4 regions of the Alkaliphilus crotonatoxidans genome follow, and region 3 is predicted to be linked to each of the others. Evidence: riboswitches for the same ligand, from Rfam matches in the RefSeq annotation. Region 3 holds a riboswitch; each other region holds the start of a gene.
What was found. Region 3 has a riboswitch for cobalamin ahead of ACYQ1I_RS00015 (DUF4430 domain-containing protein). Riboswitches for the same ligand answer to the same signal wherever they lie in the genome.
Positions count from the first base shown of each region.

Region 1 (3,212 bases), on a different contig from region 3:
AGGAAATTCAGAATCTATATAGAAGCAATAATTTGACATGGCTTAAGCAGGCCCAGACTAAGTAGTAGCAGGCAGGCCTGATTAAGGCAATTAGGAAAGGAATAGGGTAGGGTTATGAAGCCATTTACAAAAATTCTTCGACTAGTCCTAATTCTTGCACTAGCCCTGGGGGTTTATCTTCTTTTTACAAATGGCCTGGGTGGCCGTTCTGTAGATATAAAAAAGCTGCAAAACCTGGTGGAATCCTTTGGTATGTGGGGGGTAGCGGTATTTGTTATTCTATCCTCCATTAGACCCTTTCTGTTTATTCCCAGTCCGGTTCTATTTGTACTGGGAGGGGTGCTTTATGGAGGTTTGATAGGAAGTATTCTAAGCCTAGTGGGGCTTTTGACGGGTGCCTCCCTTTGCCGTTATTTTGCCGGGCGGTTTCAAAAATTTTTTGTCAGGATTATTGGAAAGCATCACAGGGATAAGCTGGAGGAATTGGGTGGAGAAAAGGTGGTAAAAAAACTGTTTATGATGAGGGTAACCCCAGGCTTTCCCTTTGACCCCATAAGCTACGGTGCAGGCCTGGCAGGAATTAACTACTCTCAATTTTTATTGGGAACGGCTTTGGGAAGTACCCCTAAGGTATTTTTATATACTTTTTTAGGTGACGGTATTGATGAAATATTTTCCATTAAAACCCTTGCAGTTTTTATTATTTTAATCCTTTTAGCCTGTCTGCCACTGTTGTTAGATAAAAGACCGGCCGAGTATTTAAACCATAATTAGATTGTATCAAGATACAGTTAAAAAAAACTTGGTATAGGACATTTAATTTGATATAGTTATAACGAAACAGAAAATAAAAAATATAGATCATTTTTAAATAGGTTTAACATCAAATCGATGTTATGAAAAAGGGAAGTTGGGTGAAAATCCCACGCGGTCCCGCCGCTGTAAAGAGGAGCTTCTTCTTAGTAACCACTGGGAAACCGGGAAGGAAGAAGAAGTAATGAATCTGAGCCAGAAGACCTGCCTATTTAACAATAACATCAATTCTACGGGTCATAGAAGGTGTTCTGGTATTAAATGATGAAAGCATACCCCTTGACCCAGTTCAAGGGGTTTATTAATGGATAAGAGGAAAAGGTGATTAAAAATGAACTTAGTGGTTTTTGGGGTTACCCACAAAAGCTCTACCATTGGCCTTAGAGAGAAGGTGGCTTTTACAAAGTCAAAGCTTGAAAGGGCCTATGAGGCCTTTAATCAGGATCCCTTTATTAAAGAGGCCATTATTATTTCAACCTGTAACCGAAGCGAAGTCTTCGCTTTGGTAGCGGATTCCTCACGGGCCTGTGAATATTTCAAAGGCTTTTATCAAGACTTTTTTAAGCTTACTGAAATAGAGCTGAAGGGCCAATATCATTTTTTAGACGGAAAATTAGTAGTTACATATTTGTATAATGTCTGCTGCGGCTTCGACTCCCTGGTGCTGGGGGAAGATCAAATCCTGGGGCAGGTGAAGGAAGCCTACTATTTTGGCATGGAGGAGGGAAGCAGCGGCAAGGTATTAAATAGACTTTTTCTTGAAGCCATTTCCACCGCCAAGGAGATTAAAGCCAAAACGGGAATATCAAACAATCCCCTGTCTATTAGCACCATTGCAGTGAAACAAATTGAGCGGCAGGTAGGGAGCTTAACCGATAAGCGGGTGTTGGTAATTGGCTTTGGCAAAATGAGTCGGATTGCCATAGAAAATTTAATAGATAAAAATATTAAGGAAATTTACCTATGCAACCGAACCAGGGAAACTGTTGAAAAACTTCAAAAAAGCTATCAACAAATTCAATATTGCCCCTTTGAGGAACGCTACCACCTGATTAACAAGGTAGATGTAATTATCAGTGCCACAGGGGCCCCCCATTACGTACTGAGGCAGGAGGCCTTTCAAAAAAGCTATAAAGGCAAAGGCTCATTATGTATAGTGGATATTGCCCTGCCCCGGGATGTTGAGCCTTCCATAGGCGAAATAAAAGGAGTCACGCTATTTCATATTGATCAATTAAATGAGATTGCAAAGGAGAGCATGGCCTTTCGAAAGCAATGCGTTGGGGAAGCAGCCCAATCGATTCAAGAGGCCGTGGAGGAATATTGTAATTGGTATCGATGTCTGCCCATCTATTCAAGAATCGAAGCTATAAAAAGCTATAGCGACCGGTTAACCCAGGAGGAATTGGAAAGGCTCTTTAAAAAGCTTCCCCATGTGGAGGACCGAGATAAAGGGCAAATAGAACAGGTCGTCAAGAGCCTAATTAAAAAAATCTGGAGAAGGCCGATTCTACAAATGAAAAATGCCGGTATCGGGGGACGGGGCGAAGAGGTTGCCGCCATTGTAGACGAGCTTTTTGATTTCCATAATACCAAAAATTGATGGGGGAATGAATATGTACTATCCAATCATGCTCCAGCTTGCCGGTCGACGCTGTACCGTTGTGGGGGGCGGAAGGGTGGCCGAACGAAAAATAAATTCCCTGCTCCAGCATGGAGGCCAGGTGACTGTCATTAGCCCCAAATTGACCCCGCATCTTCTGACCTTAGCACAAGGGGGTAAAATTCAATGGCAGAAAAGATTCTATGAAAAGGGGCTTTTAAGGGGCAGCGAGCTAATCATTACAGCCACCGATGATCCCTTGGTCAGTCAAGCCTGCTGTGAGGAAGCCCGGGCCCTGGGCATTATGATTAATGTGGTGGACATGCCGGAAAGGGGAGATTTTATTATACCCGCCATCCACCGGCAAAACAGCCTTACCTTTGCCGTTTCAACGGAGGGGAAAAGTCCCCTGCTGTCCCGGGCCATTGTTGCCGAATTAGCTCAGCGGTATGGCAAAGACCATGGTCATTTAGTGGATATATTGGGAAAGATCCGTGAAAGGGCCCAATTAGAAATAAAAGATTCCGTAAAACGAAAGGAACTATATGAAATTTTAGTACAGGCTGGTCTTACGGGAACAGCAGACCTCTGGGAAATCTACGAGGCATTTAAATATAAAGAGGGTGAAGAAAATGAGAACCATTAGAATTGGCTCCCGGGCCAGTCAACTGGCCTTGGCCCAGGCAGCAATTATTGTAGAGCAATTGAGGGAGCATTTTCCGCAGCACCAATATGAAGTCATTAAAATCAAGACCATGGGTGATAAAATACTGGACAAAACCCTTGATAAAATAGG
Region 1 is NZ_BAAHXS010000004.1:916,895-920,106, forward strand. Features, by position in the region: gene ACYQ1I_RS06940 (sensor histidine kinase) at 1-22, shown strand, start outside; gene ACYQ1I_RS06945 (TVP38/TMEM64 family protein) at 115-774, shown strand; cobalamin riboswitch at 857-1,039, shown strand; gene hemA (glutamyl-tRNA reductase) at 1,145-2,416, shown strand; gene ACYQ1I_RS06955 (precorrin-2 dehydrogenase/sirohydrochlorin ferrochelatase family protein) at 2,430-3,062, shown strand; gene hemC (hydroxymethylbilane synthase) at 3,049-3,212, shown strand, end outside.
Region 1: linked by a shared signal. The riboswitch ahead of hemA (glutamyl-tRNA reductase) and the one ahead of ACYQ1I_RS00015 (DUF4430 domain-containing protein) in region 3 are both predicted to bind cobalamin.

Region 2 (3,212 bases), on a different contig from region 3:
AGGTCATTAAGGTTCCCATGGCCACCACCAGGAGCAGCATGGGGTTGGAGACCTTTCCGATAAATGCATTACCTAATCCACTTTTTCTTCCATAGACTGCACCATGGCACCCGAAGGCCAGGGCCAGTCTTCCCATGATGGGCATATGAACAAGGGCTATCATCAAGTCTGACCCCTTAAGCAATATCAAGGCCGCAGCCTTAAGGATCAGCACCATCACAATGGCCAGTAATCCATTGGTACCCAGCCTGCTGTCCTTCATAATATCCAAAATCTGCTCCCGGGGGCGATTGCTGTAAAAACCGTCGAAGGTATCACCCAGACCATCTAAATGAAGGCCACCGGTCAAGACGATATAAAGGCTTAGGGTTAACAATATCCCAAGGGCCGATGGAAAGAGGTATGAAAACACGCTGTAGGCCAACAGATTGATCGCTCCCAGCAGCAGGCCCACCCAGGGAAAAAAAATAATTCCCCGATGAAAGGATTCATCTAAAGGAAGGTCCTTGACAATGGTGATTCGGGTCAAAAATTGCAAAATCCCAATGAAACGGCCCATCAGCTTTCAATTCCCTTCCTGGCGTAAATGCCCTGTTGAAAGGGGTGCTTAATCAGCTTCATCTCGGTTACATAATCAGCCCTTTCCACCAGCTCTGGGGGCGCATTTCGGCCTGTTAGAATTAATTCTACATGATGAGGCTTCGACTCAATCAAGTCTAAAATGACATCAACAGTAAGGATTTTATGATTAAGTACAGCCATAATTTCATCTAATATGATTAAATTATAGTGCTCTTCCTTCAAATGGCCTTCTATGATCTTCATTCCCTCCATAATTCCCTGCTGAACCTGTTTTTTTTCTATCTCGTTCATCTGAAAATAAAATTTGTTTGCCTTAATAAAGCGAATGATATCAAAATTAGGTATTTTTTCAATACTGTATAGCTCACCTGTATCATCACCCTTAAGAAATTGAGCCATTAATACCCGAAAGCCCGATCCCGAGGTTCTGATCCCCTGCCCCAGGGCAGCAGTCGTTTTTCCCTTTCCATCGCCGGTGTAAATATGAATTAAGCCCTTTTCCAATTTTTTTGTAAGCATATATTTCACTCCTCATTTTATTTTTAATGGGAGACCACAAACCGTTAAATAAACCTCATGGGCCTGGGAAGCCAGGTATTGATTTACTCTGCCTGCTATATCCCGAAAGGCCCTGGCCATAGGGTAGCCCGGTACGATGCCGAAGCCCACCTCGTTGGTAACCAGCACGACAGTGGCATCAGTATTTTTTGTATATTCAACAACCCTTACAAATTGATCCATTATTTTTCCTTCTATTTCATTGATCCTTAAGGGCTTTACCTTATCCCAATGGGGTTCATAATCCATCATTAGGTTTGTAATCATAATGGTCACACAATCCAATATGATTCCCTTCATGCAGGTTCCACTGAGGGCCAGCGCCCGATCCAATTCCCTATAGGCCTCCAGCGTTTGCCACCCCTGGGGACGGCTGGCTTGATGTTTTTTGATTCGATCCTGCATTTCCTGATCGAAGGCCTTGGCTGTGGCAACATAGAGTACCTTGTCCCCCAGCTCCCTTAAGAGACCTTCTGCAAAGGTACTTTTGCCGCTCCTGGCTCCTCCCGTTACCAAAATTAAATTTCCCATAACAATTTCCTCTTTCCTATAAATTAGAAAACCCTTACCTAAACACGACAGAGGTAAGGGCTTTTAATCAAAACCATGAAACATGCCTTCCCTCCGAAGGTAGTTTATTGCTGCGTGGCAGGTCTCCTGGCTTGTAACTCATCCTACAGGCAGCACCCTTCCCGGTTTCCCAGTGGTTTATGGCTGCCTTAGTCATTACTTACAGTAGCGGGGGCTGCAGTGGAATTTCACCACTTTCCCTATTAAGCTATTGTTTGCACCAACACAAGATATTAAATTCAAGTTAATCATACCAGAAACAACTATTTTTATCAATCTATTTTTCCGCCTCTAAATAGAAGCTGGCAAAGGGTCTATGGCCTAACCCTGATGCTTCGCCGGTATATTCTTTTTCTACCTCTCGTCCCAATACCAAAAGATTAATAGTTTGAATCTTGCTCCCTTGTATATATAAGTTATATTCACCGTAGGGAACGTTGCGAATGGCAATCCAATGGAAATCTCCCTCGTGCTCCTGAATCATATGGTCATAGCTGCTCTTGATTCCATCGGTATCATAGACTAATATGGTTTGCTGTCCTCTGGTCAGGGTAAACTCAATCGGTCCATTAAAAAGCAGGTGCAGGGTTTCTTCTTCCTCATGATAACTGTCAACCACTTGAACCCCATAGCCCTGAGAAATTGGGTTCAGGGCTTCCATCAGAATGCCATGATGGCTGCCGGGCAGTACATTGCCTATTCCTTTATCCAATGATGCACTGGCAACCGTCACTACACCGTCTCCCTGGCCGGTTTTTAAAATTCCTGTAATCATCTCTTTTCCATAATTAAGTAACTGTTGTGGGTCGACCACCAGCTGTTCGTTGGTTTCCTTTCCTTCTCCGCAATAGCAATAAAGCTCCTCTACCCGCTCCTTTAATATAGGCAATTGACTGTTAAGGTGGTCTAACAGTGGATTTTGATATCTCATATAACTTCTGGGTACCAGCACCCATTGATCAGGTGCTGATTCATAGGTTAAGATTGGCCCATAACCATTGGAGGGAATAAGCTGTCCCAGGGCCGGGAAATTTCTATGCAGCTCGGATAAATGACTTTCTCCCATAGGGATTTTTAGAATTTTTCTAAGTATCCAAAGATACCCCCGATAGATGATTTGGAATATTGATCTTTTTTTCACTGGTACCATTCTGCCGGTAGACCATAGATAATAGGCATCCAGGGCTCCCAGATTAGGCGTGCCAATTAGAATCAGCTTGTGTACTTCATTTTGATACAGCGATCCCTGAATAAAGGCTCTTGCCACCAATCCCCCCATGCTATGGGTAATGATATCAATCGATTGATCGGGATGTTTTTTCTTAGCCTCATTAATCATAGGAATAAGGTAAGTGGGTACAATTTCTTCTATTCTCCTGCGCCAATCATAATGGCATATATGAAGATTTTGTCCCCTGCGATAGCCTAAATTTTCCAATCCCCTTATAAAGGGATCATAAATTAATCGGGCCATACCAAAGCCCCACTTTTTTTGCCCCTTC
Region 2 is NZ_BAAHXS010000006.1:397,929-401,140, reverse strand. Features, by position in the region: gene cobS (adenosylcobinamide-GDP ribazoletransferase) at 1-559, opposite strand, end outside; gene ACYQ1I_RS13945 (cob(I)yrinic acid a,c-diamide adenosyltransferase) at 559-1,101, opposite strand; gene cobU (bifunctional adenosylcobinamide kinase/adenosylcobinamide-phosphate guanylyltransferase) at 1,114-1,671, opposite strand; cobalamin riboswitch at 1,771-1,951, opposite strand; gene ACYQ1I_RS13935 (lipase family alpha/beta hydrolase) at 1,988-3,212, opposite strand, start outside.
Region 2: linked by a shared signal. The riboswitch ahead of cobU (bifunctional adenosylcobinamide kinase/adenosylcobinamide-phosphate guanylyltransferase) and the one ahead of ACYQ1I_RS00015 (DUF4430 domain-containing protein) in region 3 are both predicted to bind cobalamin.

Region 3 (3,212 bases):
CCTCAAATTTTCCAGGGGCTTGGCCTCTACTGTAAATCTAACCGTCTGAAACCTGGGGGTTTGGGGGTCATTTGTGTCATAAATCCCTAGATCGTATTCTCCGGGAGCCATATCCTCGGGAATCGATATTTCATGATCGACCTTTCCCTCCAGATCGGTTGTTACGGGAATGTCTATCCAGCGATCTGATGGAGTTTCATAAATATCACTGGTGTCGGGGAGGAAAATTCCTAATCCGTAATCCTCATTGGGGTTTCCGTAAACACTGGCCGTTACGGTATCCCCAGGATAGACTGTCACTGTGCTTAGTTCAAGGGTTACATTGCTGAGGGCAGTATCGGCGTAGGCTGTCAGGGGGCCATTGCCAAAGATATTCAAGCCCTGGGGTATAAATAGATTTCCCAACACCATGGCCAACATGATTAAAAAGGAAATCGTTCTTTTATGCCTTATTCTCATTACAAACTCATCTCCTAGCTTATTGATAATATGAGCAAATTTATTTGCCCCTGAATTTTGTTACTTTACAACTGAATTAAAACGACTTTAATTATTTAATATTGTGATTGGCTTTCTCCATGATTTGACATGTTGTATTCCATCGGCTTCACTGCCTGAGGTATAATAGCTGTCCTGTACATATACGTAGCATTCCGTATCTGCCGTAACGCTGGGCAGGGTGATTGTTGCCTTCCCTTTATTGGCTCCGCTTGTGGCTGTTGTGCTTGAAGCAAGGATTGCTCCATCGGATACCCGCTCAACCACAACGGTGGCACTGCCTAATTCTTCAAAGGGGCTTATTGTCCAATTCCATAGGTCAGTAAAGATTTGTCCCTTTACAGTAACATCAAAGGAGCTGTTTTCGTTATAGGTTGAATTAATGCTGCTGTAATTGCTTAAGCAGGTATAATAGGTATACTCAGGCAGGGCATAATACCAACTTATTTTATCCCCATCATTTAGGGTATAGCTTGCTGCCCCAACACTTGGCAACTCATCTAATGTAGGAGAAGCCGATTGATCATTTGTATCCCATACTCTATACATCCAGCCTCCGAAGAATGAACTGGGATAATCCTGATCAGTTTGTCCTGCAACGGCGCTTACATAGCCACCGGATTCCGTATAGCTGATTGAATTGTCTGTGGCTGCTTCTTCAAAGGCATCCATTACTGTGAATCCTGTTGTATCAGTTAGCACAACCTCATATTCATCTAAAATTTCTCCGTTCCCGTCATGATAGCCTTGTATTCTAATTGTGACAGTTTTAGAAGCTGCAAAGGCTGTAGCTGAAAACATCATAGATATAATCATCACTAGGGTTACTATAATTGATAATTTTTTAATCGATCTTCTCATTATTAACCACCTCACATAAGAATTTTGTATCCTTCAGGGGCAAATAAAATTGCTTTATTGATCGAATCCTATTAAATTTTAACAAAATAAAACCTCTCAACTTGAATCATTAAGAGGTTTTTTAGCATTTTTAATCCTTATGTCATGCCTGTCAATATGTAAACCATACATTGCAGCATGCATCTTAAAACACCCCCCATCGACCGTAGAGTAAAATGGTGCATACAAAACAGGCAGGTCTTCTGGCTCAAGCGTCATCATCCTTACAACCTTCCCATGTTACCAGTGGTATTCTGTAAGGACTCCTCTTTTACAGCGGCGGGACCACGTGGGATTTTCACCCAACTTCCCTTTTCACCAATTAATAATTACTTCCCATAAAAAACCATAATTGGCACCTGTTTCAGCTATTCAGTTTTCACATACATTATATCTTATAAAATATGACTTGTCATGTAAAAATTTCCTTTTAAGGCCTATTCTTTAATACAGTCAATAAAAAAGCCTTAGATTAATTCTTTCTTAGGAATTAACTAAGGCTTTTTCAGAGAGATAGAGATAGCTTCTTTTCATTATAAAAATATAAACTAAGTTAAGTTTATATTTTATTACTAATTAATTGATAATTGATGCCCTGTAATTTCTAGTGAGTAATTGGCTGAATCATCTGCTCCATAAACGCCTATATAATAAGTACCGGTAGGTGGATTAGATAGGCTAAAGTGTTCTTGGGGTATAGCTTTATTTTCTTTTATCCAATAGGTTGATGGCGCCCCTTGATAAGGGTCATCGCCTGGTGCCCATATAACTATGTCAAGATTTTCTTCATTTTCATCTAATACTATCATGGTGACATTCAAATCTGCTTCTCCAGAATTAACACCTATAGGGTACAAAACTACCTTTCCGTACGAAACGTATCCATCAGGTATACATATATATGTTCGATAAGTATTGAAAGAGCCTGAGCCTTGGGCTGCATTCTTAATGGAATCATATGCCAGTATTCTTCCATTGCCATAGTTCTTATCGTAACCTATTTCACCCATATCTGTTCCACTAAACCTTATTGTAGTTGATTGTCCCAGAGAATATGCTGCATCATACATAAGTGCATAAACGCCTGAAAGCATAGGCGCAGACATTGAAGTACCTGATTTTACTGTATACTCACTACCTGTGTTAGCTGCTGCCGCCCTTATATTATACCCTGGAAGTACAACGTAAGGACCGTTGTTATAGGATACATTTCTATCAGTCCCACGGGAGGAACTTTCTGATAAGCCCCATCCCCCTTCATAAGGGTCTTTAATATTCCCCACAGAAGTAGAAGTATATTTAGCGTAAGTCGATAAAGTGTCATAATATGGTGGTTTATTACCATCATTACCTGCTGAAACAAAGACTGGAACTCCTTGGGCATCGATTTCATTAATCACCTCAATTATCTCTTTTCTCGCTTCGTAGGAAGCACTAGTCCCAATACTCATATTAACAACATTAATACCATATGTATCTAAATTTTGAAGAATCCATCTTAATCCTCTTAATGTATCTGCAGGATTTCCCTTCTTCCCAGCCTCAGGCAAAGTTTTTATTCCTACAAGGGCTGCCCCCGGGGCAACTCCTTCCTGAATTCCTGGATCTCCTTCTCCAGTGCCAGCTGCAATACTAGCAACGTGGGTACCATGTCCATGATCATCATAAGGATCAAGTTCACCGTTAACAGCATCATACCAACCAATTACTTTGCCTCCATCTAAGTCAACGTGTTCAGCATCAATTCCTGTGTCCATAACAGCAATTACAACATCATTCTTAGAGTAAGAATTCTCTCTTCCATCTAAATCACC
Region 3 is NZ_BAAHXS010000001.1:1,485-4,696, reverse strand. Features, by position in the region: gene ACYQ1I_RS00020 (S-layer homology domain-containing protein) at 1-459, opposite strand, end outside; gene ACYQ1I_RS00015 (DUF4430 domain-containing protein) at 547-1,359, opposite strand; cobalamin riboswitch at 1,575-1,769, opposite strand; gene ACYQ1I_RS00010 (S8 family serine peptidase) at 1,971-3,212, opposite strand, start outside.

Region 4 (3,212 bases), on a different contig from region 3:
GTAAAAGAGTTCCAACCTTGTTAAAATGAAGTCACTTCTAAAGACCTCTAAATCTAATCTTTTAAAACTAATCTGGGGGTTTCAATGTATATCATCTTGTACCTCCTGAACAATTTAATCATTATTTAAAGCTGTACTTTTATATTAGCATATAGATAAACCTTCATTTCTGATAATAAGCAACATTCCACAGGCCAAAGACCTTTCCCTTACTTTCGCACCACGCAGGGAAGGATAGGCGGGTTTGTTCTCGGTTATATGCTTCCCATGCTTCAATCAGACTGTCGTAATATTGGCATGTTTCAGCTATATTATCTTTACGTGGCCCTTCTCTTAGGCTTTTTATTAGCTTAAATACCTTTCTTAAGGAGTCTTTGGCCTTTTCTATTTCACCGATAAATAAACTCTCAGATAAATGATGGATTTGATAAAATGTTACAATTTATTAAATTTCACCAGCATATCTAGCCATGAGAAAGTCTATTGTACGCTCAACATTTTTTAGATTCAGCCATATTTGATGGTTCTATTGATTATTATTTAACAACCTTATTATGTGAAAACAAGTGAAATTTTCATTTATGGTTAATAAATTCCAGTGTATTTCAACCCTTACCAGCTCCTCAATATATCTTTCCACCGGAATAACAATCTACCATGCTATAACTTTCAGCATAGTGTAGAAGTCATGGAAGCTTAAGTGAAATGGCATTGGTCATTGAAAACCCCATAGTATATTGAGGCTATATGACTTAAAGGTATTGCTGTTTTAACATTTTTAAACTGTAGTAATTCTATATTTCTCCAATGCCTTCTTTAAAGGTAACCATATGATTAATCATGTGACATGCTGCTTCAATAATTGGAAAGACCAGGGCCGCCCCAGAGCCTTCTCCCAAACATAAATCCATGTAGATCATCGGCTGAAGACCTAATAACTGGGAGGCTTTTTTACCACCTATTTCTGCTGATGCATGGGATGGTATCAAATAGTCCTTTACTTTTGGGGCAATTGCTGTGGCTATTAGTGCTGCTGCACTTGAGATATAACCATCCACCACAACCGGTATTCTATTGGCCGCTGCTGCCAGCATGACCCCCGCCATTCCTCCAATTTCAAGACCGCCAACCTTAGCCAGTACATCAATACCATCCGATGGATCAGGTCGGTTTAAAGCAATGGCCTTTTCTATTACTTTGGCCTTGTGCTCAACTCCACCTTCACCAGTTCCAGATCCTCTTCCTGTAATCTCGGTAGGGTTAATTCCTCCAAAGACTGCTACAATTGCAGTACTGGCAGTAGTATTACCGATGCCCATTTCACCGGTTCCCAATAGATTAACTCCCTTTTTAATTTCATCAGTAGCGATTTCAATTCCCACTTCCAAGGATTTTATGGCTTCTTTCCGGGTCATGGCAGGCCCCTTGGTCATATTATCTGTTCCATATTTTATTTTTCTCGCAATTAAACCACTGTTTCGTTCCAGATCTGCCTTTACCCCTACATCTACAGCAACTATTTTGGCCCCTGAAGCCTTTCCCAAGGCGCATACGCCAGTAACTCCTTTGGTAAAGTTCATCGTTTGTATAGCTGTAATTACCTGGGGATTACCAGCCACCCCTTCTTCATACACCCCATGATCCGCCGCCATTACGATAATTGCTTTGTTATCCACTATAGGGTGGATATTTTTGGTAATACCTGCCAGCTGCACCGCTAAATCTTCTAATCGCCCCAGACTCTTTGGCGGTTTAATTAGGTTGTCCACCCTTGTTCTAGCCTTTTCCATCATTTCTTTGTCCAGCGATTCAATCATACCAATGGTCTTTTGCAACAGATTCATAAAATCCTCTCCCTTGTTGAAATTTTATATGGAGTTCTCTTTAATTTAATTATTATAAGTGAGAACTTTTCTATCAATTTAAAAAATAAAAGTCTACAGCTTATTGAAATCACAATAAACTGTAGACTTTTCCATCATCCACGTTTCATAAAGTATATAGGCAGGTCTCCTGACTCTGGTTCTTTGCTCACTGAGCCTTCCCAGATAAATATCCGGTGGCGTTTTTCAGTAAAGCTCCCCATCACAGTGGTGGGTCCGTTGAAGATTTACACTTCATTCCCTATTCTCCTCAAAAGAGGCACCTATTACTTTCTTTTTATTTTTCATCTATATCATATAACATATGGAATTTATCGTCAATGGATATTGATATCAGCTGTAATAGATCATCTAGTCGTTCTCCTGGGCTGATCCCTTTGAGCAATTATCCATTTCAAGATTTGTGGTTGTATTATATTTGAAGTGATAGCGTCCTGAGCCTACCTCTAAGGGCCTTGCCTTTTCTGGAAGGACTATTTCTGCGGTTGTATTTGGCGGAATAATAATATCAATTGTAATTTTTCCATTGCAACATTCCCAAGAAACACTGATGAGTCCATACATTGTTTCCAGGGTCCCCTTTGCAGAAGTAAGGCCCTTTATAAAGGTCGGCGCTATTCTTATTCTCTTGTATCCAACATCTAGCAGCTGAATTCCTGCAACCCTTTGATATAACCAGTCACCTATGACACCATATGCATAATGGTTAAAGGAATTCATACCCGATTCTTCAAAGCTGCCATCGGGCAGCATGGAATTCCATCGTTCCCATATGGTTGTGGCGCCTTTCTTTACTGCATATAGCCACGATGGATAGTCATCCTTAAGAAGCAGCTCTCCCGCTATTTCATGAAGGCCATTTTCTGATAATGTATGACACAAATAGGATGTGCCTATGAAACCGGTAACAAGGTGATTTTTATGGTCAGCCAGGTTATTTTTTAAGGATGTAATGATTCTGTTTCTGTATTCCTTTTTAGCCAGGTTAAAATATAAGGCTAGGACACAGGCTGTCTGTGTTTCACTCACTAAACGTCCTGTTTTCGTAATGTATTCATCATTAAAGGCATTTAAAATATTATTGTACAGCTCGTAATACTTTTTATAATCCCCTTCCTTTCCAAGCAATTTTGCCGCTTTAAATACAATCTCTGTTGAATAGGCGTAAAAGGCAGAAGCTACCAGGTATATGTCCGTTACCCCTGTTCTGTTACTCCCTTCCTCTTTATCGAGTCCTAACCAGTCTCCATACTGGAATCCTGTCTGCCATAAATAGCCTTCTGACCTGGATTGAATATAATCAACCCAGCCCTTCATGCTCTCGTACTG
Region 4 is NZ_BAAHXS010000004.1:674,959-678,170, forward strand. Features, by position in the region: gene cobT (nicotinate-nucleotide--dimethylbenzimidazole phosphoribosyltransferase) at 795-1,844, opposite strand; cobalamin riboswitch at 1,987-2,165, opposite strand; gene ACYQ1I_RS05750 (family 78 glycoside hydrolase catalytic domain) at 2,235-3,212, opposite strand, start outside.
Region 4: linked by a shared signal. The riboswitch ahead of cobT (nicotinate-nucleotide--dimethylbenzimidazole phosphoribosyltransferase) and the one ahead of ACYQ1I_RS00015 (DUF4430 domain-containing protein) in region 3 are both predicted to bind cobalamin.